DNA from 4 places in the Corynebacterium neomassiliense genome. Region 1 is predicted to be linked to each of the others. Evidence: riboswitches for the same ligand, from Rfam matches in the RefSeq annotation. Region 1 holds a riboswitch; each other region holds the start of a gene.
What was found. A riboswitch is a leader RNA that binds a small molecule or an ion and turns the genes downstream of it on or off. The one in region 1 is predicted to bind thiamine pyrophosphate.
Positions count from the first base shown of each region.

Region 2: another riboswitch for thiamine pyrophosphate. It lies ahead of thiC (phosphomethylpyrimidine synthase ThiC); the one in region 1 lies ahead of thiO (glycine oxidase ThiO).
Region 3: another riboswitch for thiamine pyrophosphate. It lies ahead of E0E18_RS01610 (bifunctional hydroxymethylpyrimidine kinase/phosphomethylpyrimidine kinase); the one in region 1 lies ahead of thiO (glycine oxidase ThiO).
Region 4: another riboswitch for thiamine pyrophosphate. It lies ahead of E0E18_RS04685 (TenA family protein); the one in region 1 lies ahead of thiO (glycine oxidase ThiO).

Region 1 covers NZ_LR131106.1:100,735-108,130, forward strand. The annotation lists gene moeB (molybdopterin-synthase adenylyltransferase MoeB) at 1-315, opposite strand, end outside; gene E0E18_RS00485 (thiazole synthase) at 312-1,112, opposite strand; gene thiS (sulfur carrier protein ThiS) at 1,121-1,345, opposite strand; gene thiO (glycine oxidase ThiO) at 1,342-2,598, opposite strand; TPP riboswitch at 2,591-2,698, opposite strand; gene thiE (thiamine phosphate synthase) at 2,717-3,445, shown strand; gene E0E18_RS00505 (DUF1648 domain-containing protein) at 3,599-4,618, opposite strand; gene E0E18_RS00510 (GntR family transcriptional regulator) at 4,615-4,968, opposite strand; gene E0E18_RS00515 (GNAT family N-acetyltransferase) at 5,085-5,654, shown strand; gene E0E18_RS00520 (NAD(P)H-binding protein) at 5,651-6,310, opposite strand; gene E0E18_RS00525 (hypothetical protein) at 6,320-6,799, opposite strand; gene E0E18_RS00530 (SPFH domain-containing protein) at 6,800-7,396, opposite strand, start outside.
Region 2 covers NZ_LR131106.1:1,894,756-1,902,151, forward strand. The annotation lists gene E0E18_RS08305 (aldehyde dehydrogenase family protein) at 1-974, shown strand, start outside; gene E0E18_RS08310 (cold-shock protein) at 1,219-1,422, shown strand; gene E0E18_RS08315 (1-acyl-sn-glycerol-3-phosphate acyltransferase) at 1,560-2,135, opposite strand; gene E0E18_RS08320 (heavy metal translocating P-type ATPase) at 2,042-4,174, opposite strand; gene cmtR (Cd(II)/Pb(II)-sensing metalloregulatory transcriptional regulator CmtR) at 4,171-4,548, opposite strand; gene thiC (phosphomethylpyrimidine synthase ThiC) at 4,542-6,425, opposite strand; TPP riboswitch at 6,424-6,533, opposite strand; gene E0E18_RS08335 (trans-sulfuration enzyme family protein) at 6,645-7,396, shown strand, end outside.
Region 3 covers NZ_LR131106.1:357,339-364,734, reverse strand. The annotation lists gene E0E18_RS01625 (DedA family protein) at 54-767, shown strand; gene E0E18_RS01620 (class I SAM-dependent methyltransferase) at 780-2,051, opposite strand; gene E0E18_RS01615 (NAD(P)/FAD-dependent oxidoreductase) at 2,395-3,822, shown strand; TPP riboswitch at 4,000-4,096, shown strand; gene E0E18_RS01610 (bifunctional hydroxymethylpyrimidine kinase/phosphomethylpyrimidine kinase) at 4,086-5,687, shown strand; gene E0E18_RS01605 (PaaI family thioesterase) at 5,789-6,373, opposite strand; gene gndA (NADP-dependent phosphogluconate dehydrogenase) at 6,638-7,396, shown strand, end outside.
Region 4 covers NZ_LR131106.1:1,063,909-1,071,304, forward strand. The annotation lists gene E0E18_RS04675 (resuscitation-promoting factor) at 1-968, opposite strand, end outside; gene E0E18_RS04680 (TatD family hydrolase) at 1,075-1,911, opposite strand; gene E0E18_RS04685 (TenA family protein) at 1,922-2,794, opposite strand; TPP riboswitch at 2,782-2,881, opposite strand; gene metG (methionine--tRNA ligase) at 2,990-4,876, opposite strand; gene rsmI (16S rRNA (cytidine(1402)-2'-O)-methyltransferase) at 4,895-5,926, opposite strand; gene E0E18_RS04700 (dolichyl-phosphate-mannose--protein mannosyltransferase) at 6,070-7,396, shown strand, end outside.

The DNA.
Region 1 (7,396 bases):
CGCGGCGGACTCCACTTTGGCTCGGCCGATGTCCGGGGTGCCGTGGACGACCTGACGTTGCAGGTTCGACACGTCGACCGTGTCGTCGTCGATGACCCCTATCGTCCCCACCCCGGCGGCGGCCAGGTAGAGCAGGGCAGGGGATCCCAGACCCCCGGCCCCGGTGACGAGCACCCGCGCATTCTTCAGACGACGCTGTCCCTCGGGACCGATCTGGGTGAGGGTGAGGTGACGGGCGTACCGGACGAGCTCGTCCCGGGTGAGCTCGGGGGCAGGGTCGACCAACGGTGCGAACGGCAGGGACTTCGGGTTCACAGTGCCTCGTCCTCCCTGCCGCTCCCGGTGTCGATGCGGCCGTCCATGGGAGAGGACGCCAGGGCGCCGTCGGCCCATGACCGTCTCGGGATTCTGCCGGCGTTGCGGGCCAGGCGTCCGGCCTCCACCGCGAGTTTCATCGCGGTGGCCATCGATGCGGGATCCTGTGCGCGGGTGACGGCGCTGGCGAGCAGCACACCGTCGCAGCCGAGTTCCATGGCCAGCGCGGCGTCCGAGGCGGTGCCCACTCCCGCGTCGAGGATGACGGGCACGTTCGCACGTGCACAGATGAGTTCGATGTTGTGGGGGTTGAGAATGCCCAGCCCGGTACCGATCGGAGCTCCCAGCGGCATGACCGCCACTGCTCCGGCCGATTCCAGTGAGCGGGCGACGGCCGGATCGTCGGAGGTGTAGGCGTACACCTCGAACCCGTCCGCGGTGAGCTGCTCGGTGGCGTCCACCAGTTCGATGACGTCGGGCAGGAGGGTGCGGTCGTCGGAGAGGATCTCGAGTTTCACCCGGTCAGTGCCGAGGGCCTCACGGCCCAGCCGGGCGGTGAGCAACGCGTCCCGTGCCGTGTAGCAGCCGGCGGTGTTCGGCAGGACATCGATCCCCAGCTTGTTGAGCAGGCCGAACAGTGAGGTTCCGGTGGTGGGGTTGAACCGTCGGAGTGCGACGGTGGTGAGCTCGGTGCCGGAGGCGACGAGGGCGTCCTCGAGTACGGTCATCGACGTCGCACCCCCGGTACCCATGATGAGTCTGGATTCGAGGGTGGTGGTTCCGATGGTCAGTGACATGTGGCTGTCTAGCCTCCCTGCATGGCGGTGATGATCTCGACTTCCGCGCCGGCCGCCGGCACGGTGGTGGACCAGCGGCTGCGTGGTACGACGGCAGCGTCGACGGCGACGGCGACGCCCAGCTGGTCGGATTCCGGGTCGTGCCCGGTGATGTCGGCGACGATGTCGGCGACAGTGGTTCCGTCGGCCCACCGGCGGTCGTGGCCGTTGACGGAGATGGTCAGGGCGGTCATGGTGCTGTCCTTTCCCGGGGTGTCCGGTGTCCGTTCGACGGGTCCCCGGATGCAGAGTCCACAACTGCAGGGTCTGCAGTTCTCCGGGGGTCGGTGGCGGCGAGTATTCCGGCGTCCTGTTCAGTCGGTGCGGTTCCGAGTACCAGGCCTGCGGCGAGGTGGCCGCCGAGCGGGGCGAGCAGGATCCCGTGGCGTGAGTACCCGGTGGAGATGACCAGACCGTCGACGCCGTCGAGGCGGCCGATGTAGGGCAGGTCGTCCGGGGTGCCAGGGCGTGCCCTGGCGAGGATTTCGGTGAGTTCGAGGTCAGCTGCCCCGGGGACGAGGACCTGTGCGTCCCGCAGCAGCTGGTAGGCGCCTTCGAGGACGACCCCGTCGAAACTGTCCTCTCGCTCGGTCGCTCCGATGACGATCTCACCGTCGGTGCGAGGGACCAGGTAGACGGGTCGTCCGTCGACCATGCCCCGTACCGTACGTTCCAGCAGGGGAGGACGCCCCGGACGCAACCGGGCACGGAGAATGTCCCCGTGCACCGGCCGGAGTTTCACACAGTCGGCCTCCGGCAGTCCTCCGACCGTGGCGAGGGACACGCCCGGGCACAGCAACGTGGTCCCGGCGGTGATGACGGTACCGTCGTCGAGGCGCACCCCGGTGACAGCGCCGGTGGCGTCCTCACCGGCGCGCAGCACCTCGACTGCCCGCCGTCTCAGGAGGATGAACGGCGGCCCCCCGGCGGCGGCGGACGTCTCCAACGCCTCGATGAGCGAGGGGACCAGGCGGCGGGGGTTGATCTGGTGGTCCCCGGAGACGAGGAACGCCCCCGATATCGTCGGTGACAGTGCCGGTTCCAGGCTCCTGGCCTGGCGGGTGGTGATGCGCTCCACTGTCATTCCGGCGGCCCGCTGGACTTCGGCGAGGTCGGAGAAATAGTCCCTGTCACCAGGGTGTGCACCGATGTCGAGGGTGGGGGTGTCCCGGAAGCCGACATCGTGCCCGAGCAGGTCGGTGAGTTCCGCGACGAGCGGGGGGTACATGGCGGCCGACGTGGTCATCAGGGTGCGCATCGTCGTGTGCTGGTACATCACCTCGCTCACCGCGGCGATCATGCCCGCGGCGGCGCGGCTGGCGCCCATACCGGGTTCAGGGTCCACGACCGTGACCGCCTGGCCTGCCTTGTGCAGGTTCCAGGCGGCGGTGAGACCGGCGACCCCGGCTCCCACGATGACGGTGTCCGGTCCCGTGGATGTGTCCATCAGCTTCCTTTCCTCCGGCGGCATGATCCGCGTCAGGTGTGGACGGTCGACCGGTGCTCCGGTCCTCTCAGCCCCTGCAGGGGCTCCCGTAGTTCGCCTACGGCTACTATTCCACCACATGAGCCTCTCCCGATTCAGCGCCACCCCCGACCGTGACCTGCGTTCCCGACGCCTCGACCAGCTGCGGTCCGCGTCGTTGTACCTGTGCACCCCGGCGAGGGCGGGGCGAGGCGATCTGAGGGACTTCCTGCATGCCGCCTACGACGGGGGTGTGGACATCGTGCAGCTGCGCGACAAGTCCATCGACACCTGCGACGAGATCGCCGCCCTGGAGGTCCTGGCTTCGGTGGCGGAGGAACACGGGAAGATGTTCGCGGTCAATGATCGGGCGGACATCGCCGCCCTGGTGGGGGCGGATGTCTTCCATGTCGGCCAGGACGATCTGACTATCGCACAGGTGCGGTCGCTCCTGGGCCCGGACGTGGTGGTGGGACTGTCCACCCACTCGCTGCCGCAGGCACGCGCCGCGATGGAGGACGCCGAGCTCGACTACTTCTGCACCGGGCCGCTCTGGGAGACCCCGACGAAGCCGGGGCGGGCGGCGACGGGGCTGTCACTGGTGACGGAGACCGCGCAGATGCTGGCTTCGGCCCCGGACCAGTGGCAGCGGGACAAGGTGTGGTTCACGATCGGCGGGGTGAATGCGCAGACACTGCCGGAGGTGCAGGCGGCGGCCGGGGCGGGGGCGGGGGGGCACCCGGTGCGCGCCGTGGGGGTGCGTCCGCTGACTGAGGCCGCCGATCCGCGGGCCGCGGCGGTGGAGCTCAAGGCGACGCTGGGGTGGTGAGCGCTGCAGGGGTCGCGCCGGGTGCCTGCTGCCCGTCCGACCCTGCAGGAACCGCGGCCTTCCCCTCGCTGCCAGTAGTACCGGGACGCGGAAATCAGGTACCTGACTTCCGCCTCCCGGCACTACTGGCGACAGTGATGGGGGACAGGCCGGCTACCGCGGTTGAGTGATTCCCCGGACCGGGACGCCGTAGTGCTTCAGGGTGGACAGTGCGCGGTCGGCGTCTGAACAGGTGACGTCGACGACCCGACGGTTGGTGCGGGTGATCCGGACTCCTGGACCACCGGAGGTGATGAGACCGGTGCCGTTCCCGTTGTGGCGCCAGCCCCAGCCACCCCACTCCATGGGGTTGATTGTGACTGCCTCGGCGTGGGAGATCTCATCGAGGGGAATCTGCTTGTTCGGGATGCCCAGGGCACTGCGGTAGCTGAAGCCACGGCTATCGATGCGCAGCCGCCAGGTGCAACTGGTGAGCATGGCCAGCGCGATGAGGGTGATGAGGACCAGCATCGACCACAGGGGAATTCCGGAGAGGACGCACGCCAGGATCGACACTCCGGTGACCGCGTACAGGAAGGCCTGGACCCACGGGCTCATGGACTCGGTGCGGAACCAGACGACTGATGCGGTGGTGGGCACTCCGAGGTCAGGTACGGAGGTGGCGTCGTCGGGACCCGGGGCGGTGCGAGGGACGGGACGGACCAGCAGAGCCAGCCCCAGTGCGATGACCAGTGGCAGGACAATCGTCCAGACCAGTGTGGTGCTGCTGAGGGAGGCTTCGGCAGGGTCATCGATTCCACGCTGATCCATGATTATCCGTACCTGGAGGACCATCAGAAGAGAGACGGTCCAGGCCATCAGACCTGTCGTGAACCGAGCTGCGTTGCCGACGGTGGCACCACCACGGGTGAACGCGGCGAACGTCGCCAGCGTGAGGACGGCGGACGCGGTGGCCACGGTGATCAGCGACCACGGAGAGGACGTGCTGTCGGCCTCGCCACTACCGGAGAAGTGCGTCGCGACGGTGTCCGGTACATCTCCCAGCAGGAGCACGGTCCAGGCGAATCCGGCGACGATGATCAGCGCCAGAGAAACTGTCGTCCTGAGGAGGTAGCGGCGCTGGGCGCGGAGAATCTCACTGCTGTCCGGGGAGTCGGTCAATGTGGTGGTCATGAGAGGCCTTTCTCGGTGAGCATGCGGGTGATCTGGGACAGGGATGCTCCGGTCCTGCGGGCGGCGAGGACGAGGTCGGTGACGGCGGCATCGACCAGGTCGGGGCCTGGCGCGGGGTCGAGGACGACGGCGCCGCGCCCCCGGCGGAGTTCGATGACCCCGTCATCGCGCAGGGCGCGGTAGGCCTGCAGCACCGTGTTGCGGTTGAGGTCGAGGGAGGAGGCCAGTTCGCCGGCCGGGGGCAGACGGTCGCCGGGGGAGAGTTGACCTGTCGTGACCTGGTCGGTGACCTGCCGGACGATCTGGCGGTACAACGGCGCCGGGTCCGAGTGGTCGATGACGATCAGCATGATTCAAGGCTAGTACAACTAGTACAAATAGCACAATGGTCCGATGCTGCCGACCATCTGCTGGGACGCCCCGTCCCACCCCTGCCGACCAGCCCGAACACCGGTAGCATTCGGTCATGGACACCATCACAGACCCCACAGCGGCCCCCGCCAACCAGGGCTACCCGGTCATCCGCCCCGAGCGCATCGACGGTTCGGACACCGGCGCCATCCGCGCACTCACCGCCGAGGCCTTCGCCCACGCCGACCACGCGACAGGCTCTGAGGCACAGATCATCGACGCACTCCGCGACGCCGGCGCGCTCCGGTACTCCCTTGTCGCGGTCCACGCCGGACGCATCGTCGGTCATGCCGCCGCGTCACCCGTGACTCTCGACCCCTCCGACGACGGGTGGTGGTACGGCATAGGGCCGGTATCGGTGCACCCGGACTTCCAGCGGCAGGGGACAGGCTCCGGCCTCATGCGCGCCCTGCTCGACCTGCTCATCGTCTACGGTGCGACCGGAGCGGTCCTGCTCGGCGACCCGACGCTCTACGCCCGCTTCGGATTCGCCGCCCGTGAGGGGCTGGTCAAGGCTGACCTCCCCCCGGAGCAGGCGGCGTCCTTCCAGGCGCTGCGTCTCGACGGTCGCACCGGGTGCCCACAGGCGACCGTCACCTACCACCCGGCGTTCGACGTGGACTAGATCTCGCCGGCCGGGAGGAAACCGTCGACGAACTCGACAGTCCGGTCAGCGGGGAGAGAAGAGCGGTCCGCGAACACCGTGATGACCTCGGCGACGAGTTCACGGGAGGTGTGGGAGTCCTCCCGCGGCAGGTCCGCGGTCGGTGTCGCGTAACCGACGGCCGGCTCCATGGTGAGCGCGGAAGGCCCGAGGATCAGGTACTCCAGTCCCACGGTGGAGTTGAGCCGGTCATCCACGGTCTTCTTCGCGTCCGCGTAGGGGTAGAAGGAGTCGTTCCCGGGGACCCGGTGGTGGGTGGCGCCGAGGTAGGAGACATTGATGAACCGGGGCGTCTGTCCGGCGTCCCGCAACCGCTCCAGGGAGTCGATCACCGCGAGGGCGGCGTCCCGGTCGACGGCGTAGGTGCGCTCCGGCGATCCTCCGCCGGCTCCGGCGGACCAGACGATGACGTCAAACCGGGCGAGCAGGGTGTCCCATTCGTCCGGGGTGACCCGGGTGATGTCGAGAACCAGGGGAGTGGCTCCCGTGCCTTCGATGTCGGCGGACTGTTCCGGGTCGCGGATCACCGAGGTCACGGAGAATCCGAGGTCGCCGAGCATCGGTGCAGCGAGCAGAGCGACCTTGCCGTGGCCGCCGATAATGAGTGCGTCAGTCATACCCCGTGTCTACGCGTCGATCCCGCCCTTCGCCAGTGCAGCCACCGCAGTCTCCGCGTCGGAGCAGGTCGCCTCGATGTACGTCCCGTCGCTCTTCGTGTTGCAGAACCTCGGCCCGGACGCCCGGATGAGCCCGGTCCCACCGGCCATGTTCGAGCGTGGCCCCCAAGCTCCCCGGTCCCAGGTGTTCACCTCGACCAGCTCCACGGTGTCGATCTCGTCGTGGGGAACTGACTTCCGGGGAACGCCGACCGCCGATGCCCAGTGGAATCCAGCGTCATCGACCCGCATAGTCCAGCTGGAGATCATGACCGACAGGCCCCCGAAGATCGCGACGGAGACGAGGGCGGACAGGGGAGTGAGCTTTCCGTCGACCTGCAGTATGACCAGTACGAACGCCAGGAGTCCCAGGATGAGGGCCTGGACTTTCCAGGGCATCCATTCCCGGTAGGTCCAGACTCCGGTCCGTGCTGAGGACGATACGGTCATCTAACCGTTTTCCCGCTTCGCCAGTTCCCGCAAGCCCGGGGCGACCGAGGCGATCTGGCTGAGCAGCCGGTTGAGGTCCTGGCCGTCACCGACGAGGGTGAGGTTCGCCGACCCGAGGGCCTCGGACAAGGAGGCGACCATCTCGGGCATCTGGTCGACCATCTGCTTGTCGATGATCACGCCCTGGTTGGACGCCACCGCCTCGGAGGTGGTGCGCAGGGCCGCGGCCTCGGCCTCCGCCTCAATGCGCTTTCGCTGCGCTTCAGCCTCCGCGGGCTTGACGACCTCGGCGATCAGCTCCTGCTCCCGGAGGATGGCCTGCTCGGCGGCGAGTTCGGACTGCTTGGCGACGACCTGGCGGTCTGCCTCGGCCTTGGCCAGCGGGCCGGACGCCTCGGCCTCCGCCTTCGCCTGGGCTGTCTGCTTGGTGTTCTCGGCGGTGAGCAGGTCGGTGTCCCTCTGGTACTCCGACTTCAGGCGTGCGGTCCGCTGCCGCTCCTCCTCGATCTCGGCGTCCCTTCGGGCTTCGGCGACCGCCGCCTCCCGTTCGACGCGGGCGAGCTCGGGGGCAGACAGTGAACGGATGTAGTTGTTGTC
Region 2 (7,396 bases), 1.8 Mb from region 1:
TCGAGACCTCCCGCGCGGTACTGCGGGAAAGGTTCGACCACATCATGTTCACCGGGTCGGGACAGGTCGGCAGGATCGTGATGGAAGCTGCGGCGCAGCACCTCACGCCCGTGACTCTCGAGCTCGGGGGGAAGTCCCCCGCCTGGTTCGACGAGGACGCCCACCTCGACACCGCAGCGAGGCGTCTCGCCTGGGCGAAGTTCGTCAACGCCGGCCAGACGTGTGTCGCCCCGGACTATGTCATGACCACCCCGGACCGGGTCCCCGCCCTCGTCGCCGCACTGGAGAGGGCGGTGGAGGAACTGTGGGGAACCGACCCCTCGCACAGCGGCGATTACGGCCGGATCATCAACACCCGGCACTTCGACCGGTTGTCCGGCTGCCTGGACGAGATCGACGGGGAGGGGGCCGGGGAGGGTGCCGGGGCGTCCGGCACCGGACCGGAGGTGGCGTTCGGCGGGGTGCGTGACCGCGACAGTCTCTACATGTCGCCGACGGTGGTGACCTTCCCCACCGCCCGGTTTTCCGACGGGGACGCCGGGAGCACCCCCGCAGTCGGCACAGGTGCAGGGTGGGCCCTGTTGCGGGAGGAGATCTTCGGCCCGGTGCTTCCGGTCGTCCCGGTGGAGTCACGGGAACAGGCCGTGCAGCTGGTCAACAGCTGGGACAAGCCGTTGGCGCTCTACGTGTTCAGTGACGACCCCGACACCCACCGTTACTTCGACGAGGAGACCTCCTCCGGCGCGGTCGTGCACAATGCCGGCCTGATCCAGGTCGGCATCTGTTCGCTGCCGTTCGGTGGCGTCGGCGCCAGCGGAACCGGGGCGTACCACGGCGAGGATTCCTTCCGGACCTTCTCGCACATGAAGCCGGTGCTCACCAAGCCCCTTGTGCCCGACACATTTCCCCTGCTCTATCCGGGGACCCGTGAGCCTGTGCGGCGTCTCCTGGGGCTGCTGCAGCGCAGGGGCTAGATCAGGGTTCGGGACCGACGCCGGGATCCCTTTCTTCTGCAGTGTTGACGTGGAGGCCACTGACCTGTAGATTTGAACCCGGTTACAGTTTCTGAGTTGTTTTTCCCTTCCGGTGTCCGATCCGGTTTCGGAAGGAATCAAGTTCGCGGGAGTTGTCTACAGACACGAACTGATTCCCTACGGAACATTCGGTCAACCCGGTGAGCGGCAGTCGCCGCCCACTGACTTCAAAGAAGGAAAACGCATGATCAGCGGTACTGTCAAGTGGTTCAACGCCGAAAAGGGCTTCGGCTTCATCTCCCCGGACGACGGCTCGAGCGACGTCTTCGTCCACTACTCGGAGATCCAGGGCAACGGCTTCCGTAGCCTGGAAGAGAACCAGAAGGTCTCCTTCGAGACCGAAGCAGGGAACAAGGGACCGGCCGCCGTGTCCGTCACCATCCTCTAAGAGAATCCCTGACTGAGTGGAAACCCCGCCCCCGGAGAACATCCGGCGGCGGGGTTTCCCATGTCTCAGGTCAGGCCGGTACCGGCCCGTATCCGTGACCCGGTGCCGGCGGTCCGGTCAACCGCTCTTACTGCAGGTCACCGGAACTCGTTCTCGTCGCGCAACCTGGGCTCCACCCTCGCCTCCGGGGTGAAACCCGACTTGTCCCGGTAGAACTCCCGGATCCGGTCCATGTCCGACCCGACATCACCGGTGAGCGGGATCGTCGGCCCCAGACCTGTGGTCATCGTGTCGCGGTCGACGTAGCCGAGGGTGAGCGGCAGTCCCGTCTCGCGTGCGATCCGGTAGAACCCGGACTTCCAGTACTCGTGCGGTCCCCGGGTCCCGTCCGGCGTGATCACCAGACCGAACACCTCCCCCGAGCGCACCCTGGAAACCAGGTTGTCCACCAGACCGCCGGGGGATTCACGGTCCACCGGTATGCCTCCCAGCGCCCGCATGACCGGTCCCCGCCAGCCGCGGAAAAGACTGTCCTTGCCCAGCCAGAGGATCCGGAGACCCAGCTTCCACGCGATGCCGAGCATCAGGATGAAGTCCCAGTTGGAGGTGTGCGGGGCACCTATGAAGACGGAGGGACGCCCCGGCGCCGGTTCAGTGTCAAGTTTCCACCTGCTGAGCGTCCAGAATGCGGTGGCAATGCGGCGTCGTAGCATTCTTCGATGCTACATGCGTCCCTGTGCCCGGCGTCCCTGTGCCCGGCGTCCCTGTGCCCGGCGTCCTGTCTCCGTGTCCGGCGCCGGTCACCTGCCGCCCGCAGTCCGTTGGCGATCACCACCACTTCCGCGATCTCGTGGACCAGAACGACCGCGGCGAGTCCCAGCACCCCGGCCAGGGCGAGCGGGAACAGGATCACGATGATCGCCAGCGCCAGCACGATATTCCCGGTCATGATCCGCCGTCCCCGGCGGGCGTGCTCCAGTGCCTGCGGGAGCAGCCGGAGGTCACTGCCGGTGAAGGCGATGTCGGCAGATTCGATCGCGGCCGCGGAGCCTCCCGCTCCCATGGCGATGCCGACTGTGGCTCCGGCCAGAGCCGGCGCGTCGTTGATTCCGTCACCGACCATGGCGGTCGGCGCCTCTGCGGACAGTTCGGCCACGGCGTCCGCCTTGTCCTGCGGCAGCTGTCCGGCGTGCACCTCGGTGATCCCCGCTTCGTCTGCCAGGGCCCTGGCTGTCTGTTCGTTGTCTCCGGTGAGCATCACAGTGCGTATTCCGCGGGCGTGCAGCAGTCGGACAGTTTCGGCCGCCTCCGGCCGAAGCTCGTCGCGGACCCCGACAAGTCCCGTGACCCGCCCGTCGAGCTCGACCACGACCACGGTCATGCCGGCCCCTGCCATCGCCTCGGCGTCCCCGGCCATCTCACCCGAACCGAGCCAGCGCCCGTTTCCGACCCTCACCCGGGAGCCCCCGACCCTGCCCGTCAGGCCGAGCCCGGCGTTCTCGACGATGTCACCGGCGACCGGGATGTCCGGCCCTGCCGCGGCGGTGACCGCCGGGGCGAGCGGGTGGGTACTGTCGGCTTCCACCGCGGCGGCGAGACTGAGGACCTCCGCCGGGGAGAATCCTTCGACCGTACGGACATCGACGACCACGGGCCTGTTCCGCGTGAGGGTTCCGGTCTTGTCCAGCGCCACGGTCCGGACGGTACCGAACCTCTCGAAAGCCTCCCCGGAGGTGATGACCACCCCGAAGGTGGACGCCGCACCGACGGCACTGATCACCGTCACCGGCACGGCGATGGCCAGTGCACAGGGGGACGCCGCGACCAGGACCACCAGTGCTCTCTCGATCCAGATTCCGGGATCTCCGACCAGGGACCCCACCACCGCGACCAGAGCGGCGACGACCAGGACGAGCGGGACCAGAGGACGGGCGACGGTGTCCGCCAGGCGTGCCCTGCGACCTTTCCTGGCGTGGGCCTGCTGCACGAGATCCACGATCCTGGTCAGTGAATTGTCCCGGCCGTCCGCCGTCGCGCGGATCCGCAGGGTCGCCGGCCCGTTGACCACGCCGGCGGTGACCTCGTCACCGGGTCCGACACCCACCGGGACGGACTCCCCCGTCACCGCGGAGGTGTCGACGGCGGACCTTCCCGCGACCACGACACCGTCGGTGGCCACGCGGTCGCCCGCCGCGACGACGAGCACATCGTCGACGCGGACGTCCGCGGCCGGTACGGTCACCACGGTCCGCCCTCTGACGACACGGACCGTGTCCGGGACCAGTGCGAGCAGGGCCCGCAGTTTCTCCTTCGCACCACCCATCGCCCGGTCCTCGAGCGCCTCTGACAGGGAGAACAGGAAGGCCAGTGCTGCTGCTTCACCGACGTGCCCGAGGGCCACGGCACCTGCCGCGGCAATTGTCATCAGCAGTCCCACACCCAGGTGACCGTGCACCAGTCGGCGCAGTGCCCCGGGAACGAAGGTGGACGCCCCCGCCAGCAGGGCGATCCACTGCAGTACCTGGGACGCCACGGTGAGGTCCGTGTGGCCGAGAAGGTACCCGCAGACCAGCGCAACGGCACTGACCGCGGACGGCGCCAGGTCGGGGTCCCTCCACCACGCGGGCCGGTTGCCGTCAGGGGCAGGCGCCCCGGCGGTACCGGTGACGCCGGCAGTACCGGCACTACCGGCAGGGCCTCCGGTGTCCTTCTCTCCACCGCAGTCGTCTGCCCCGCAGCATTCCGCGCTCATGCCGGGGCCCCGTCCGAGGGGGTGCAGTCGGCGCAGCAGCCGGGCACGTCACACTCGTCGCTGAGGCATGCGGGCTCACCGTCGTCGACGGCGAGGACGACGTCGACGAGTGCGTTGAGGGCGGAGCTCAGGTGGGGATCAGCGATCTCGTACCGGGTCCGCCGTCCTTCCGGGACGGCGACGATGATCCCGCAACCGCGCAGGCAGGCGAGGTGGTTCGAGACATTGGTCCGCGTCAGGTCGAGGTCCCGTGAGAGCTGGGCCGGGTATCCGGGCTGTTCCAGCAGGCTCAGCAGGATCCGTGACCGCGTGGGGTCAGCCATGGCCCGTCCCAGACGGTTCATCACGTCCAGACGGGAAGAAATAGTCAGCATTCGCTGACTATACAGCGCATGCTGACCAATTGGCAACGGTCACTCCGGCCCGGAGACGTGGGGTCCGGAAGACGGACCGGGACGGCGGCCCCGCGGCGTCCTCCCCCGGTCTGCTGCCCGCACACGGCAGCGGCCTCTTCCTCCCCCGCCCCGTAGGTGTCACGGATATCCTGCGAGATCCGCATGGAGCAGAATTTCGGCCCGCACATCGAGCAGAAGCGGGCGTTCTTCGCAGGCTCCGCCGGAAGGGTCTCGTCATGGAACTCCCTGGCCGTGACCGGGTCCAGACCCAGCGCAAACTGGTCGTTCCAACGGAACTCGAACCGCGCCTTCGACAGGGCGTCATCGCGCACCCGCGCACCGGGGTGACCTTTGGCGATGTCCGCCGCGTGGGCGGCGATACGGTAGGTGATCACCCCGGTCTTCACGTCATCCCTGTCCGGCAGTCCCAGATGCTCCTTCGGGGTGACGTAGCAGAGCATGGCGGTGCCGTACCTGGCGATCTCCGTCGCACCGATCGCCGAGGTGATGTGGTCATAGCCCGGCGCGATGTCGGTGACCAGCGGCCCGAGAGTGTAGAACGGGGCGCCCTGGCACAGTCGCTGCTGCCGTTCGACATTCTCACGGACCATGTGGAGCGGGACATGACCGGGACCCTCCACCATCACCTGGACATCGTGGTCCCGGGCGCGCCCGGTGAGCTCGGCGAGAGTGTCAAGTTCGGCGAACTGGGCGGCGTCGTTGGCGTCCGCGGTAGACCCCGGGCGCAGCCCGTCGCCGAGGGAGAAGGTGACGTCGTAGGCGGCGAAGATCTCGCACAGTTCGTCGAAGTGCGTGTACAGGAAGTTCTCCCGTCGGTGGGCCAGACACCACCCCGCCATCACGGAACCTCCCCGGGAGACGATCCCGGTGACCCTGCCCGCGGTCAACGGCACGTACCGCGCCAGCACCCCGGCGTGGACGGTCATGTAGTCCACCCCCTGCTCGCACTGCTCGATGACCGTGTCCCGGTAGATTTCCCAGCTCAGTGCGGTGGCGTCCCCGCCGACCTTCTCCAACGCCTGGTACACCGGCACTGTACCCACCGGGATCGGGGAATTGCGCAGGATCCACTCCCTGGTGGTGTGGATGTCGTCACCGGTGGACAGGTCCATGAGCGTGTCCGCACCCCACCGGGCGGCCCACTCCAGCTTGGCGACCTCGTCACGGATCGAACTGGTCACCGCCGAGTTTCCGATGTTCGCGTTGACCTTCACCAGGAACGCGCGGCCGATGATCATCGGCTCCGACTCCGGATGGTTGACGTTGGCGGGGAGAACGGCCCGGCCGGCCGCCAGTTCGGAGCGGACCAGTTCGACGTCGCAGTTCTCGCGCAGCGCGACGAACCGCATCTCCGGGGTGATGATCCCCTGCCTGGCGTAGTGCATCTGTGTGACGGTGCGGCCCGGCCGCGCCCGGCGCGGCTCCGGGACCCGCCCCTTCCACTGCTGCGACGGAGAGCCCCGCCGCACCGCCGAACGCCCGTCGTCGCTGAGGCGGTGTCCCCGGCATTCATAGGTCTCCGTGTCCTGCCGCGCGCTGATCCATCCGGAACGCCACGGGTCGAGACCCTCCTCGGGTACGCTGCCGGGGCCCATGGTCCGGTAGACGCGGACGGGTTCATTCGGGGTGCCGTCCGGTGACGGGTCCAGGTGGATCTCCGTCACCGGGACGCGGATGCCGTGGTCGGCGTCCTCCACCAGTCCGGGACGGTGGGAGGGGTGCTGTTCCCTGCAGGGCACGTACCCGGTCTCCGCTCTCTCCCCCGGGTCCGTCGACTGCGGCGTGCCCGCCGGATCAGCGGCAGTGCCCTGCCTGTGGACATATGTGTCAGCCATGGCTGAGTTCCTCACTTCCTACGCCGGTGTCAACCGGATCAGGTTCTACGGTCCCGGACACGTCAGTCCGGTCTCAGCCCCTTTCCCGGGGCACCCGTGTGGTCACACAACGTGTAGCACGCAGGACTGTTGGAGAGCAAAATCACATCACCCCGGACAGGGTTTTCCCGCTGATCAGATACCTGGACCGTGCAGGTGGGAGGGCACTACCATGGCCCCATGACAGAACGCCCCAGCAAAAAACACCCCCGTTCCCTGTCTTTCGAGACGCAGAGCGTGCACGCCGGCAACTCGGTCGACCCCGGTACCGGGGCGATCCGTACACCACTGGTCCTGGCGAACTCCTACGCTCTGCCGGAGGACCCCTCGGAGGTGTCCTGGTCCGGTACCGAAGTCCCGCTGTACACCCGCAACTCCGGTGTCAACCAGATCGCCCTGCAGAAGAAGCTCGCGGTACTCGAGGGCGGGGAGGACGCCGTCGTCCTCGCCTCCGGTGTGGCGGCCCTGCACTCGGTGTTCTTCTCCTTCCTGCGCTCCGGCGACCACATCGTCGTCGCCGACGTGACCTATGAGGCCACCTGGCGGTTGTTCGCCGAGATCCTGCCACAGAAGTACGGGATCAGAGCCACGTTCGTCGACGCCTCCGACCTTTCCGCGGTGGAGGCGGCGGTCACCCCGGAGACAAAGCTCATCCATGTCGAGACGATCGGCAACCCGACCACGAAAGTCACCGACATCCGGGCGGTCGCGGACATCGCCCACCGCTCCGGTGCCCTGCTGAGCGTGGACTCCACCTTCACCCCGCCACCGTTGTACCGGCCGTTGGCCGACGGCGCGGACCTGGTGGTCCACTCGCTGACGAAGTACATCAACGGGCACGGGGACGCCATGGGCGGCGCCGTCATCGGTGCCCGGGAGCTGATCGACCGGATCAAGGCCGATGCGATGGTCGACGTCGGCGGCGTGATCTC
Region 3 (7,396 bases), 260 kb from region 1:
CCACGGCGTCCGTCACCCTCCCGAACCCGCCTACCGAGTGAGGTCACCGCCGTATGTTCGATGTCGACAGCCTGTTGACCACGTTCGGACTCGCAGGGGTCCTGCTCGTGATCTTCATGGAGACCGGCGTCCTCATCGGTTTCATCTTCCCCGGCGACACCCTCCTGTTCACCGCCGGGATCATGGCCGCCTCCGACAACGCCTTCGCCCCGCTGTGGGCCCTGTGCACCGGAATTCCGCTGGCCGCGGCACTCGGCGACCAGCTCGGGTACTCCCTGGGACGCCGCTACGGGCCAGCGGCACTGCAGTCCCGGGTGCTCAACTGGATAGGCCCGGAGGCCGTCGCCAGGACTGAGGGGTTCTTCGACAGGTACGGGGCGGTGACCGTCCTGTTCGCCAGGTTCATCGCCGTGGTCCGGACCCTCAACCCCCTGGTCGCGGGAATCGCGGGGATGCCCCGCCTGGCCTTCACCTTCTGGTCCGTCCTCGGCTGTGTGATCTGGGGAGCGGGTATCACCTGTCTCGGCTACCTGCTCGGCGGCGTCCCGTTCATCCGGGACTACCTCGACCTCATCATTATCGCGGGAGTGTGTGTGGTGCTCGTCCCGGTGGTCGTCAAAGTTGTCCGGCTCCGGACACACTCCCGCCGGGAGCAGGACCGGATACGGGAGACCCTCGCAGCGCAGGACGGTACAGAAACCGACACGGCGACCGGCACGGACGCCGGGGACTCCACAGACGACATCACCGGCAGAAACGCGGTCTGACCCTCTGTCATGTCACGCCCCGGCGCGGCGCAGAACGTACTGGACACAGTCCAGGGCACCGGAACCGATCAGAGCCTCGTGAAGGGCCAGCTGGTAGTTCCACAGCCGCCGGTAGACCGGATCGAACCCGGCCGCAGCAGCCTGACGCTCCCGCGAAGCGAAAGCCTCCCGCCACAGTCCCAGGGTCAGCGCCGCATGGGAGCCGAGATGGATCTCCCGCACCAGCTCCAGGCCGACACGGTTGGCCTGCTCAATGACCCGCTCCACCCGGGGATACTGCAGCGCCGGCCACACGTAGGCCCTCATCACGTCGAGGCTCCTGTCCACGACGTCTCCGGGAATCACCTGGTCCGCCGCGGTCGTCAACGACTGGACCACCGCCGTGCCCTGCGGCGTGAGCATCCGGTGCACGGCGGCGAGGAAAGCCTCTGACCCCCTGTCCCCCAGGGTCTCCATCCGTTCCACGCTGAACACGGCGTCATAGCTGCCCGACCACTGCCGCGGAGACGGCACCGTCCCCCTCACCGTCTCCACACGCACGGCACCGCCGACTCCCGCGGCGTGGGCACGTGACCTGACGACTTCGGCATGGTCGGCGTCCGAGGTCAGCACGTCGGCACTGGCTCCGCGCCGGGCTGCCAGCACCGGCAGGGCGCCCCCGCTGCCGGGGAGCTCGAGAACCCGGTCCCCGGCCCCTACCCGGGCGACGTCCAGCATCAGGTTGATCCGGTTGACCTGGGCCGGATCGAGGTCTGCGCGGTCCACCTCCTCGGGGGCGTCCATCCAGGTCACCACCACCGGGGTCTGCCTGCCGTGCTGGGAGACCAGCCGCGTCGCGGAGGTCCTGGTGCCGGAGGCGAACAGTGCCGACCCCGTCGCCCGGGTGCCGCCCGCGTAGAGCTCGACGAGGGCGTCCGGGATCTCACCGTTGACGACGTGCCCGAAGTCACGTCTGCTCCTGCGTGACAGGAAACCCCCCAGACCGGTTTCGAGAGGGCGTGACATCAGTACCTGCAGTACCTCGGGGAGTGGTTCGGCGTCCCATTCCTCCGCCATGTACCCCTCGGCCAGTCCGAGCCACCCGTCGGCGACCATCCGGTCGAGCACGAGCCCGTCATGTACGAGGAACCTGGGGTGACCGTCGCCGGCCAGGGACACACCGTGTTCACGGGTGAGCTCTTCGAGACGTTCCCTGATACGGGCGGCCCGTGAGCCGAGCAACGGTGCCTCCGGCCGGCGCACGAGATCCGGCCACCGCTCGGGGTCGATGAAACCCTCGGACACCGGCAACTCCTTTCAGTGTCGGCACCACCGGGGGCACTGACGGGGTGATCTCTCGCACAACAGGGGTGGTTTCCCCCACCCCTTGACAGGGCGGGAGGCACCAAACGGACATCAGCGGACGTGGCCGGCTCCGGAGACGTACCCACGCCCTGAACACCTCAGAACAAACCACTACACTAGTCGCATAACAACCGAGGTTGCCGTCAGACCGGCCGGCAGGGGACGTGTACCGCGTCATCGGACCGCCCGGACAGGTGTGCAACCGACCAAGAATTCCGGGGACGTCCGGCCGCACCCCACACCGGCGCAGTCACCGTCCCCGAAAAGCGAGGAGACTGATTCCATGGCATCCACCCCGACCCGCCCCGCCGGCGGTCGCCACCACGTCGTCATAGTCGGAGCCGGTTTCGGCGGACTGTTCGCCGCCAAGAGGCTCGCGGACGCCGATGTCGACGTGACCATCATCGACCGCACCAACCACCACCTTTTCCAGCCGCTGCTCTACCAGGTGGCCACCGGCGTGCTGTCCTCGGGTGAGATCGCCCCGACCATCCGCCAGATCCTGCGGAAGCAGAAGAACACCCGGGTCGTCAAGGCCGAGGTCCGTGAGATCGACGTCGACGCACGGACCGTCACCGGTGACCTGGGCGGCCGTGAGGTCGTCCTCCAGTACGATTCGCTCATCCTCGCCGCCGGTGCCGGACAGTCCTACTTCGGCAACGACCACTTCGCGGAGTTCGCCCCGGGCATGAAGAGCATCGACGACGCACTCGAGATCCGGGCGCGGATCACCGGCGCCTTCGAGCGCGCGGAGATCACCACCGATCCCGAGGAGAAGCGTCGCCTGCTGACCTTCGTCATCGTCGGCGCCGGTCCGACCGGCGTGGAGCTCGCCGGCCAGGTCGCGGAAATGGCCCACCGGACCCTCCGCAACGAGTTCCGGGACATCGACACCGACTCTGCACGTATCCTCCTCGTCGACGGTTCGCCCCAGGTTCTGCCCCCCTTCGGCAAGAATCTCGGCAAGAAGGCCCAGAAGAAGCTGGAGAAGCTCGGTGTCGAGGTCGTCACCGACTCCCTGGTCACCAACGTCGACGCCGAGGGCGTGACGTGGAAGAGCATGAAGACCGAGAAGGAGACCACTGTCGGCTCCTACTGCAAGATCTGGTCCGCAGGTGTCGCCGCCAGCCCGCTGGGCAGGATGGTCACCGAGCAGATCGACGGGGTGGACGCCGACCGTGCAGGCCGCGTCCCCGTCGGTGACGACCTCACCATCGAAGGTCACAAGGAGATCTTCGTCGTCGGTGACATGATGAGCCACGACCGTCTGCCCGGTCTGGCCCAGGTCGCCATCCAGGGTGGCCAGTTCGTCGCTGACGTCATCCGCGGTGAGGTCGAGGAAGGCCGCACCTCCCGTCCCGCGTTCAGCTACCACGACAAGGGCACCATGGCCATCGTCTCGCGGTTCTACGCCGTGGTGAAGATCGGTGACCGGGAGATCACCGGCTTCCCGGGCTGGCTCATGTGGCTCGCCGTCCACATGATGTTCCTGGTCGGTTTCCGTAACCGTTTCGTCGCCGCCTACAGCTGGGGGCTGAACTCGCTGTCGCCCAACCGGTGGAACCTGGTGGCGACCCGCCAGCAGCTTCACGGCCGCAACATCCTGCGTCGGCTGCGCGAACTCGAGGACGAGCAGGGTATCCGTTCCGTCATGGTCCGCGACAACCTCAAGGTCGGGGAGGGCCGCGACATCCGGCCCACCACCGACTGACATTCCCTGCCCGGCGGTGCCCGTGACCGTCTGAGCTGCCCCGGTGCCGTGGTCGTCCCCGACGACCACGGCACCGGTTTTTCTGCCGTGCCGGGAACGCGACCGTCCGGTGGGGGGAGCCGGTCCGGACGGCGTGAGTGTCCGCCGCCGGTGGAGGCCCTGCAGGGTAGGATGGTCCACCGTGACACGGGGTGCGTCGCCCATGACGCTGAGATCACACCCGTCGAACCTGCTCTAGTTCGTACTAGCGAAGGGAATGTCAGATGACATCTTCACGCCCGGTCCTCCCCCTGCAGGGTTCCGTCCCCAGGGTCCTGTCTGTCGCAGGCACCGACCCCACCGGCGGTGCGGGTGTACAGGCGGACATCAAGGCCATCTGCGAAGCGGGTGGCTTCGCGATGACGGTGGTCACCGCCCTGGTGGCGCAGAACACCCACGGGGTACGCAGCATCCACACCCCCGACACCGGCTTCCTCACCGACCAGCTGGACGCCGTCTTCGACGACGTCCGTGTGGACGCGGTGAAGGTGGGGATGCTCGGCACCGCGGAGATCACCCGTACGGTCACCGACTACCTGCGTGCCCACCCCGTCCCGGTGCTCGTCGTCGATCCTGTGATGGTGGCCACCAGTGGTGACCGTCTGCTCACCCCGGACGGGGAGAAGGCTCTTGTCGGACTGTGCCGCCTCGCGGACGTGATCACACCGAATCTCGCCGAGCTCGCGGTGCTGTCAGGGACCGGGCAGGCCACGACGCTTCCGGAGGCCGTGGACCAGGGACGCCACCTCGCCGCTGAACTCGGTACCACCGTGATAGTCAAGGGCGGACATCTGACAGGCGGTGGAGCGGACAACGCCGTCGTCTTCCCTGACGGTGAAGTCCACACTGTCCCGGTGGCACGCATCGCCACCCACAACACCCACGGCACCGGATGTTCCCTGTCCTCCGCCCTGACCACCCGCCTCGCCGCCGGAGAGTCCGTGGCAGCCGCACTGTCCTGGGCGACCCGGTGGCTGACCGAGGCGATCCGCTACGCCGACGACCTGCATGTCGGCACCGGAAACGGCCCTGTCGACCACACCCACCGGTCGCGCCGGCTCGCCGCCGCCGCAGACACCACCCCCTGGCACCATGTCCCGGATATGCCGGCAGCCCTGGAAAAGCCCGGGGATCTGTTGTCCGGCCAGTTCGACGGTGCAGGCACCACCCGGAAACCCCCGCGTATTCCGGCTGCAGGTCCGTGGACGGCGGCCCTGTGGAACGCGTCGGCGCACATCCACAGGTCCGTCACGGACCTTCCCTTCATCACCGATCTCGGCAGCGGGACGCTGGACCGGGACGACTTCTCCTTCTACCTGGCGCAGGACGCCGTCTACCTGTCCCTGTACTCCCCCGCCCTGGCTTCATTGGCGGCGTCCGCCCCGGACCAGGAGTCCGCACTGTTCTGGGTGAAGGGCGCGGCGGAGTGTCTCGAGGAAGAGGCCGAACTGCACCGCAACTGGAACGGGGACAGCGCCCCCGCCCTGCCCTCTCCCGTGACCGGGGCGTACACCTCGCATCTCATGCGGTGTGTCAGGACCCGTGACCATGTCGTCGGCGCCGCCGCAGTGCTGCCCTGCTACTGGTTGTACGCCGAGGTCGGGCTGGAACTCGCGGCCAACTCACCTGCGGACAACCCTTATTCGGCATGGCTGGAGACCTACTCCGGCAGCGACTTCACCGACAGCGTCCGACAGGCTGTGGCACTGGTGGAGAAGGCGTTCGAGGACGCCGGTCCCGCAGCGCGGGCCGAGGCTGCCGTCGCCTACCTCGACGCCTCCAGGTGGGAACTGGAGTTCTTCGACCAGGCTTCCCGCCGACACTGAACGTCGCAGCAGTCCCCCCCCGGGGGCTGTCAGCCACCCCCGGACACGGTTCACCCCCGCATCTGACTCACCCGGGCTCGGTGTCCTCCCACCACCCGGTCTCACCTGCGCGGTGCGACGACAGTCCGCAGCTCCGTGGTCGCCAGCAGTTTCCCGCTCGTGGCGTTGACATGGTCGATCCTCCACAACTGGCTCGTCCGGCCGGTGTGTACCGCGTGCGCGGTCGAACGGATGACGTCTCCGGGGACAGAGGGCCGCAGGAAATTCGTGGAGTTGGTCACACCCATGACGGAGGAGTGTCCCCCCGCAGCGATGAATCCGGCGAAAGACCCCGCTGATTCCCCGAGACTGGCGTAGACCCCTCCGTTGGTGATCCCCCAGGGCTGGACGTGGTCCCGGGTGACCGTGAGCTCGAGCACCATCTCCGGCAGGAAGGAGATGTAGCGGACGCCGAGGGTGGAGTCCAGTCCCCCGACCCTGCCACCGAGAATCACGGCCAGCTCGGCGGTCTCCGCCTCCGTGAGCCCACCGGACTTCACCTTCGCCAGCAGTCCGGTCATTCTGGTCAGGGCGTCCTTCGTACCGTCCTGCACTGTGGCGTCCTGCACTGTGGCGTCCTGCACTGTGGCGTCCTGTGCCTGCCCGGTCTGTCCCGGCTGTGCGGCGTCCCCGTTGAATCCTGTCATGGTCGACTACTCCTTGCTCCTCTGGCCGTCTGTCTGTCGCGGTCTGTCTGTCGCGGTCTGTCTGTCGCCGCCGGAAACCTCGCCGGCTGACCTGTGCACCGTCCTTCATGCACCGTGCAGCGCCGGTGACTGCCGGTGACTGCCGGTGACTGCCCGGTGACTGCCGGTGACTGCGAATGGTCGACGGTGCAGTCCCTGGTGAGTCTAGACACCCCGGCGCCGTGGCGGGCGGGTTCGCGGGTGCGGGCGCTACTATGGGTCACCATGACAGTTTCCTCCGCACAGATCGGTGTCGTGGGCCTGGCAGTGATGGGCTCGAACATCGCCCGGAACTTCGCCAACCACGGGTACACCGTCGCCGTCTACAACCGCACCACCGCAAAGACGGACGCCTTCATGGCCGAGTTCGGGTCCACCGGTTCCTTCCTTCCCGCGGCGACGGTCGAGGAGTTCGTCGCCTCCCTGGAGCGTCCCCGCCGCGCCCTGATCATGGTGCAGGCGGGTGCCGCCACGGACGCTGTGATCAACCAGCTCGCCGACGCCATGGAGCCCGGCGACATCATCATCGACGGCGGTAACGCCCTGTACACGGACACCATCCGGCGCGAGGCGGAGATGGCCGCACGCAACCTCCACTTCGTCGGCGCAGGTATCTCCGGCGGGGAGGAGGGTGCTCTCAACGGACCCGCCATCATGCCCGGTGGCCCCGAGGAATCCTACCGTTCCCTCGGCCCGCTGCTGGAGGACATCTCCGCCAAGGTCGACGGGACCCCCTGCTGCACCCACATCGGTCCGGACGGTGCGGGCCATTTCGTGAAGATGGTCCACAACGGTATCGAGTACGCCGACATGCAGGTCATCGGTGAGGCCTACCACCTGCTCCGCTACGCCGCAGGTATCGAACCCGCCGAGATTGCAGCGATCTTCCGCACCTGGAACGCCGGTGACCTCGACTCCTACCTCATCGAGATTACCGCGGAGGTCCTCTCCCAGGTGGACGCCGTGACCGGGAAGCCGCTCATC
Region 4 (7,396 bases), 960 kb from region 1:
TTGGTGGCCCAGTTCCCGCCCGCCTCGCACTGGGCCAGGCTGTCCCAGACTGAACCACCGGCGACGGACGGGGCGGAGGCCGAGGACGCCACGGGCGCGACGCGGGTACCGCGACGGACGACCCGCTCGGAAGCCGGGGTGATCTCCTCACTCCTGAGGACATCCCGGGCCGTCTCGACACCGTTGAGCTTCTGGATTCTGACGGTGACCCGGGCGGAGCCGACGGTGCCCTCGGAGATGACCTGTTCGGTGCCCTGGTCGAGCTCCGGGTCCTCCTCGACCCTCACGGCAGGTTCGACCGGCTGTTCCTCGGTGACCTCTTCGGAGGTGAACCGGGATACGTCGATGTGCATTCCCTCGGTCACCGGAGTGTCCGCGGACGGGGTGACAACGTCGTCCTTGCCGAGCGGGGTTCCCCTCATCTCGAGAACGTCGGCCACGGTGCGGGCGGCCATGGTGAGGCGGGCGGGAGCCTCCCAGGGATTGCCGTCGTTGAGGGTGAAGCTCTTCGGGGAGGTGATGGTCAGTTCCATGCCGTCGAGCGGAATTCCTGACGCTCCGGCGGTGGTCGCCGTTCCGGAATAGCCGAGCTCGTTGAGCAGGTCGGAGACTGTGGTGGAGGTTGTCGCGACGGTCTTAGACTGGCCGTCGACGACAAGGGCGACCTGCCGTGCGGAGCGGACGGTGACACGCGAGCCGTCGGAGACGGACTCCCCGAGCCCGGGGGTGATGAGGTCTGCGTCGGAGTACCGGACCTTCTCGGAGTCCAGGATCTCCCGGACGTCACCGGAGACGGTGCTGGCCTTGATGATCCGGCCGTTGACGTCGAGGGTGACATCCTTGTGGTTGGTGGCGACGACGGCACCGCCGACCACGAGGGTGGCGAGCATACCGCCGGTGGCGACGCGCAACGGGACGGAACTGGTGTGGTTGATGCGGTGCAGCGTCGACTTGTTCTTCGGGGACACTCGGTGATCTTCCTCCGTCGGTGATGTTGGACTCAGATCACGATACGGTAACAATCCCGATCCGGCAAAGTTTTCGGACGTGTTTTTCCGATTTCTGAAGCGCAGGTCACACCAGGTCGTACAGTTCCCGGGCGTTGGACGTCACCTGCGCCCCGAGCGCCTCAGGAGTCACATTTCTCACCTCGGCGACACATCTGGCGGTGTAGCCGACGTACGCCGGTTCGTTACGCGCACCCCTGAACGGTTCGGGTGTCATGAACGGTGCATCGGTCTCCACGAGCAGGCGGTCGTCCGGACAGTACGCCGCCACCTCCCGCAGTTCACTGTTTCTCCGGAAGGTCACGTTGCCGCTGAAGCTGAGCCAGCAGCCACGGTCCAGCGCCCGCCGTGCCATGTCCAGCGGAGAGGAGAAGCAGTGCAGCATGACCTTCAGGCCTTCCGGAGCATCGGAGAGCACGTCCATGAGTTCTCTGTCAGCCTCCCGGTTGTGGACCATCAGCGGCCGGCCGCTCTGCACCGCCAGATCCATGTGCCAGCGCAGTGCCTCCACCTGCACGTCCAGAGGTGCGGTGCGCTCCGGTTCATGCCGGATCCAGTACGTGTCCAGTCCCGTCTCCCCCACCGCGACACACCGCGGGTCCGACACCAGCTCCCTCAGCTTCTCCTGCACTCCGTCAGTGAAAAGCTCCCGGGCCCGGGTCGGGTGGATCGCGCAGGCGGCGAAGACCCTGTCATCTGAGTGTGCCGCCTCCAGTGCGAGGACCGATTCCGCCAGGTCGTCGCCGACCGTGCACACCTGCCCGACGCCGACCGCCGACGCCCTGTCCATGAATTCCCTGACCTGCGCCGCCGTCACCGCACCGCAGGACGCCAGGTGCGTGTGCGCGTCAAAGAGCTCGGGAAGCGGCTGAGGAGGGACCGGGGAAGGACGCTTCTTCGACATGCGGCCCAGACTACCGGGGCGGCCTCCCCGTCCCCCGGGTGTGTCCCCCGTGCCCGGGGTCCCGGTCCGCATGCCCGTCGAAGAACTGCAGCTCCAGGTCCACTGTGCGGGCGAAGAACTCTCTGGCACTGCGGGCGTCCTCCGGTGTCCGGTCACCGACACGGTCCATCTCCGAGCGCAGGAAAGCGACCAGTTCATGGAAGTCCGGGTAGTCGTGCAGCCGTACCCATTCCGCGTGGACGGGCCTGGCAGGGTATCCGTCCGGACCGGTCCCGTACGCGCGGTTCTCCGGGCGCGTCGCCCAGTCGAGGTACAGCCATTCGCACACCAGGATCACCGCGATGACGGCCGGGTAGCTGCCTGAGGCCGCGGCGTCCGCGAAGAGCTGCCTGAATCCGGTGGTGGCCTCCGTGTCCGGGACACCGTCACCGTCCGCGGAACCTGCAGAGTACCCTGCCGAGTTCTCTGCCCAGCTCTCTGCCGAACTCTCTGCCGAGCTCTCTGAGAGCTCCTCGACCGCCTCCCGGAAGTACGTGTCCTCGTCCCCCGCGACCTCCCCGATGAAACGGGCGAAACGGTGACGGGACGGGTAGTTGTCCGCCGTGGCTACTGCCGCGCCGATCAGGGCCATGAACCCGTCAGCGAAACGGTAGTCCTGGACAAGATAGGCGGCCAGGTCCCGGTCCGGCAGTGTTCCGGCGAACAGGGAGGTCACGAACGGATGGGTGACCGCGGTCTCCCAGGTAGTTCGGTTCTCCGCCCTCAGTACGTCGCTGAACCTGGTGCCTCCCCCGACACCGCTGCCCGGCCTGTCCGGTTCCGGTGTGGCGGCCCGCCCGGCCGACGTGTCTTCTGCAGCATGAACTGGTCTGTGATCTGCCATGACAATTCCTCCGCGGGTGTGAACCCGGTCAGGTTCGACGGGTCTCATCTCAGCCCGGGCCTGTCCCGGACACCCCGTGTCACCGGTCGAGGATACCGTCATGCCGGTGGCACCCGGGCCCGGGGCACCCCCGCCGTCCCCTACCCCTTCAGCGTCACCGGTGCGGTCACCGGCGACTACCCCGGTCGGCCCGGTCTACTTGTCGGTGTCCTGCTCAGGGGCCCCTTCAGCGACCTCTTCCGCGGTCTCGTCGGGGCTGATGCGCGCCCACTCCGGGCCTGTGACCCCCAGCTCGGGGTCGAGGCGGGTGAACAGCGGGACCGGCTTCACCAGTGGTGTACCCGGGGTGAGGTCCGTGCGTGCCCAGGTGGCCTGCTGGTCGGTGTAGTCACCCATGATCACCGGGTAGGCGCGTCCTGCCTCGGGCAGTCCGACCCCCACAGGGGTGAGAGGTGAATCGTCGGTGACCTCGACCACCTTCGGCTGCGCCGCCCAGACCCCGGTACCGCCCAGGGTCTCGAAGACCTGCTGTGCGGAGAAGGGGAGGTAGGGGGTGAGCAGTGTATTGGCGTCAGCGATAACCTGAAGGGCCGTGTACAGGACCGTGGCCAGCCGCTCGCGACTGTCGTCATCCTTCGCCAGCTTCCAGGGCTCCTGCGCGGCAAGGTAGCCGTTGGCCCGGCCTACTATGCGCATGGCCTCGGCAATGCCCGCCTTGAACCGCGAATGGGCGATGTTGTCGCCGACCACGTCGAAGGCCGCTGCCGCGTCGTCGAGCAGGTCGCGGTCCGCGTCAGTGAACTCGCCCGGGGTCGGGATCTCCCCGAAGTTCTTCACCGCCATCGACACGGTACGGCTGACCAGGTTGCCCCACTCGTTTGCCAGCTCGGTGTTCACCCTGCGGACGAACTCGTCCCAGGTGAAGTCGGTGTCCATGTTCTCCGGCCCGGCGACGGCGATGAAATAGCGCAGCGCGTCCGGTCCGAACTCCCGGAGGAAGTCACGGACGTAGATCACCACTCCCTTGGAGGAGGAGAACTTCGACCCCGACATGGTCAGGAACTCGGAGGAGACGACTTCGGTGGGGAGGTTGAGCACCCCCAGTTCACCGGGCTCGCCGCCCTTGTCACCCTTGCCCGCATATCCGAGCAGCTCGGCAGGCCAGATCTGGGAGTGGAAGGTGATGTTGTCCTTGCCCATGAAGTAGTAGGACAGGGCCTCGGGATCGCTCCACCACTTCTTCCACGCCTCCGGGTCTCCGGTGCGCCACGCCCACTCGATCGAAGCGGACAGGTAGCCGACGACGGCGTCGAACCACACGTACAACTTCTTGGCACTGTTGTCCTGCCAGCCCTCGATCGGCACCGGCACTCCCCAGTCAATGTCTCGGCTCATCGCCCGGGGACGCATGTCCTTGAGCAGGTTGAGGGAGAACTTCAGGACGTTGGGACGCCAACCTGTCCTCGTCTTCAGCCACTCTTCCAGGGCTCCGGCGAACGCCGGAAGGTCCAGCATGAAGTGCTCGGTCTCCACAAATTCCGGGGTCGCACCGTCGATCTTGGAGCGCGGGTCGATCAGGTCCACCGGGTCAAGCTGGTTACCGCAGTTGTCGCACTGGTCCCCGCGGGCGTCGGGTGCCCCGCAGATCGGACAGGTTCCCTCGATGAAACGGTCGGGAAGGGTCCTGCCGGTGCGGGGGTCGATCGCCCCGGTGGTGGTCTGCCTGACCATGTACCCGTTGTCGTTCAGCCCGCGGAACAGTTCCTGGACGACCGCGTAGTGGTTCCTGGTCGTCGTCCTGGTGAACAGGTCGTAGGACAGGCCCAGTCCGGCGAGATCCTCGACGATGATGCGGTTATACCGGTCTGCCAGCTCCTGGACCGGCACTCCTTCCTTCTCCGCCTGCACCAGCAGGGGCGTCCCGTGCTCGTCGGTGCCTGAGACCATCAGCACGTCACTGCCACGCATCCGCTGGTAGCGGGCGAACACGTCCGAGGGGACGCCGAAGCCTGCGACGTGTCCGATGTGGCGGGGTCCGTTGGCGTACGGCCAGGCGACGGAGGTGAGGACATGTTTCGACATGCTCCCCAGCATAAGACATCACCTCCGGGCGGCCAGCACCGCCTCATAGAGTTCCCGCCGGGACGCCCCGTGCCCGGCGGCCACCTCCCGGCAGGCATCCTTCAGCCGCATCCCGGACGCCACCTTCTGTTCCACGACCGTCACCAGTGAGGCAGGGTCCACGGGTCCCCGTTCCGGTGCCCCGGAGATCACGACGGTGATCTCCCCCCGCACCCCGGGCCCATGACCGTCGGAGGCGGCGTCGTCGACGGCGGCGACGCGGCCCGCCAGCTCACCGAGGGGGGCGCGGAGGACTTCCTCGTGGGTTTTCGTCAGTTCCCGGCACACGGCCGCCTCCCGGTCCGCCCCGAGGATCTCCACGGCGACATCCAGGGTCTTCCTCAGCCGGTGCGGCGACTCGAAGAACGCCACAGCCCGACGTTCGTCGCGGAGGGTCTCCAGCCACCGGCGGCGGTCACCGTCACGTCGCGGTGCAAATCCGTCGAACGCGAAGTGCCCCACCCCGACGCCCGACAGGGCCAGGGCGGTGGGCACCGCGGACGGGCCGGGCAGACACGTCACCGGTACACCCGCCTCCTGCGCCGCCCGGACCAGCGGAAAACCGGGGTCCGAGACGGCCGGCATTCCCGCGTCGGTGACCACCAGGACCCTCGCTCCTGACGCCGCGGCGGTGACGAGGCCTGCGGCACGGTCGGATTCGTTGTGGTCGAAGTTGGACACCATCCGGCCCGTGATCTCCACACCCAGGGCGTCCGCCAGAGCACGGGTACGCCGGGTGTCCTCCGCTGCGACGATGTCCGCACTGCCCAGTGCGTCGATGAGGCGGACCGAGGCGTCCAGTGCCGTCCCCAGGGGGGTGGCGGCCAGAATCACGCCCCCGTGGGGACAGGGCCGGTCGACGGCGGCACGCAGCCCCAGGGACCCCGCAGGTGAGGACGCCGTGATCCCGGCGGACGCGGCAGGTCCGGTGGGTCCGGCAGGTCCGGTGGGCGCAGGGCTCTCAGAGTGCTCAGAAGGTTCGGTCGGCTCGGCGGGCACGGCAGGTTCCATAACTGCCGACTCTATCCTGCCCACTCGTGCTCTCCCCTGCCCTGCCCAGTTCTGCCCTGCCCAGTCCTGCCCTGCCCAGTCCTGCCCTGTCGCGTCCTGTCCTTCTGACCCTGCCCTTCCCTGACGCGATACTATGACGCCCTGTGAAGCAATCTGCCACCGTAGCCCACCGGCCGGGCACCGGAACGACCCGGCGGGCCTCCCCTTTCCGGGGCGCCGCCCTCCGGGCCGTCACCCGCTGGAACATCATCCTGTGCGTCCTGGCCCTGCTCGGAGCAGTCACGCGACTGACGGAGCTGGGCTACCCCACAGATGACGGCACACCCGTCTTCGACGAGAAGCACTACGTCCCGCAGGCATGGCAGATTCTGCGGGGCGCCGACAATCCCGTCGTCGGAGGTATCGAGGACAACCCGGCCTATGGACTGGTCGTCCACCCCCCGCTGGCCAAGCAGCTCGAGGCACTGGGCATGGCGGTCTTCGGAGACACCGCATTCGGATGGCGCGTCGTCGCCGCTCTGCTGGGCATCGGAGTGATCCTGCTCACGGCGTCCACAGCGCGGCGTATCGCCCGCTCCACGGGTCACGGGGACTGGGTCGGACTGTCGGCGGGGCTGATCGCCCTGTGCGACGGCATCCTGTTCGTCACCGGACGCTCTGCGATGCTCGACCAGTTCCAGACCTTCTTCGTCATTCTCGCCGCCTATCTGCTGGTCCGGGACCACGAACAGATGGAGGGCCTGTTCCGACGGGTCTTCACCGAAGGCCGCGTCTCCGACAGTCCCCTGGGCCCACGCGCCGGGTACCGGTGGTGGCGTTTCGCTGCAGGGGTCTCACTGGGGTGCGCGCTGGCCGTGAAGTGGTCCGGCCTGTACTACATGGCATTCTTCGGCCTCGCCGTTGTCGGGGTCGACTGGTGGAGACGCCGCCGTTTCGGGGTGCAGCGTCCACTGGCGGGTGTGTTCGCCCTGGACTGTGTACCGGCCTTCGCCTCCCTTGTCCTGCTGCCCGCAGTGGTCTACGTGCTGGACTGGCGTGCCTGGTTCGCCTCCGAGACCGGTGTCTTCCGCCACGAGGCGGAGTCCGGTAATGAGCGCATCGCGTCCTGGGGCCTCGGATGGCTGCCCGACTCCTGGCTGAACTTCATCTACTACCACGTGTCCGTGCTGGACTTCCACGAGGAACTCACCAACTCCAACGGTCACCACCACCCGTGGGAGTCGAAACCCTGGGACTGGTTGGCCAGTACCCGCGGGCTCCTGTACTTCAGTGAGACAGACACCGGCGGGATGAAACATGTCGTGCTGCTGACCGGCACCCCGGCGGTGTGGTTCCTCGCTGTACCGGTGATGCTGTGGGGACTGTGGTCCCTCCTGCGCCGCCGTGACATGCGGTGGCTGGTTCCGGTGGTGGGATATCTGGCGGGCTTCCTGCCCTGGCTGGTCAACACCGACCGGCAGATGTACCTGT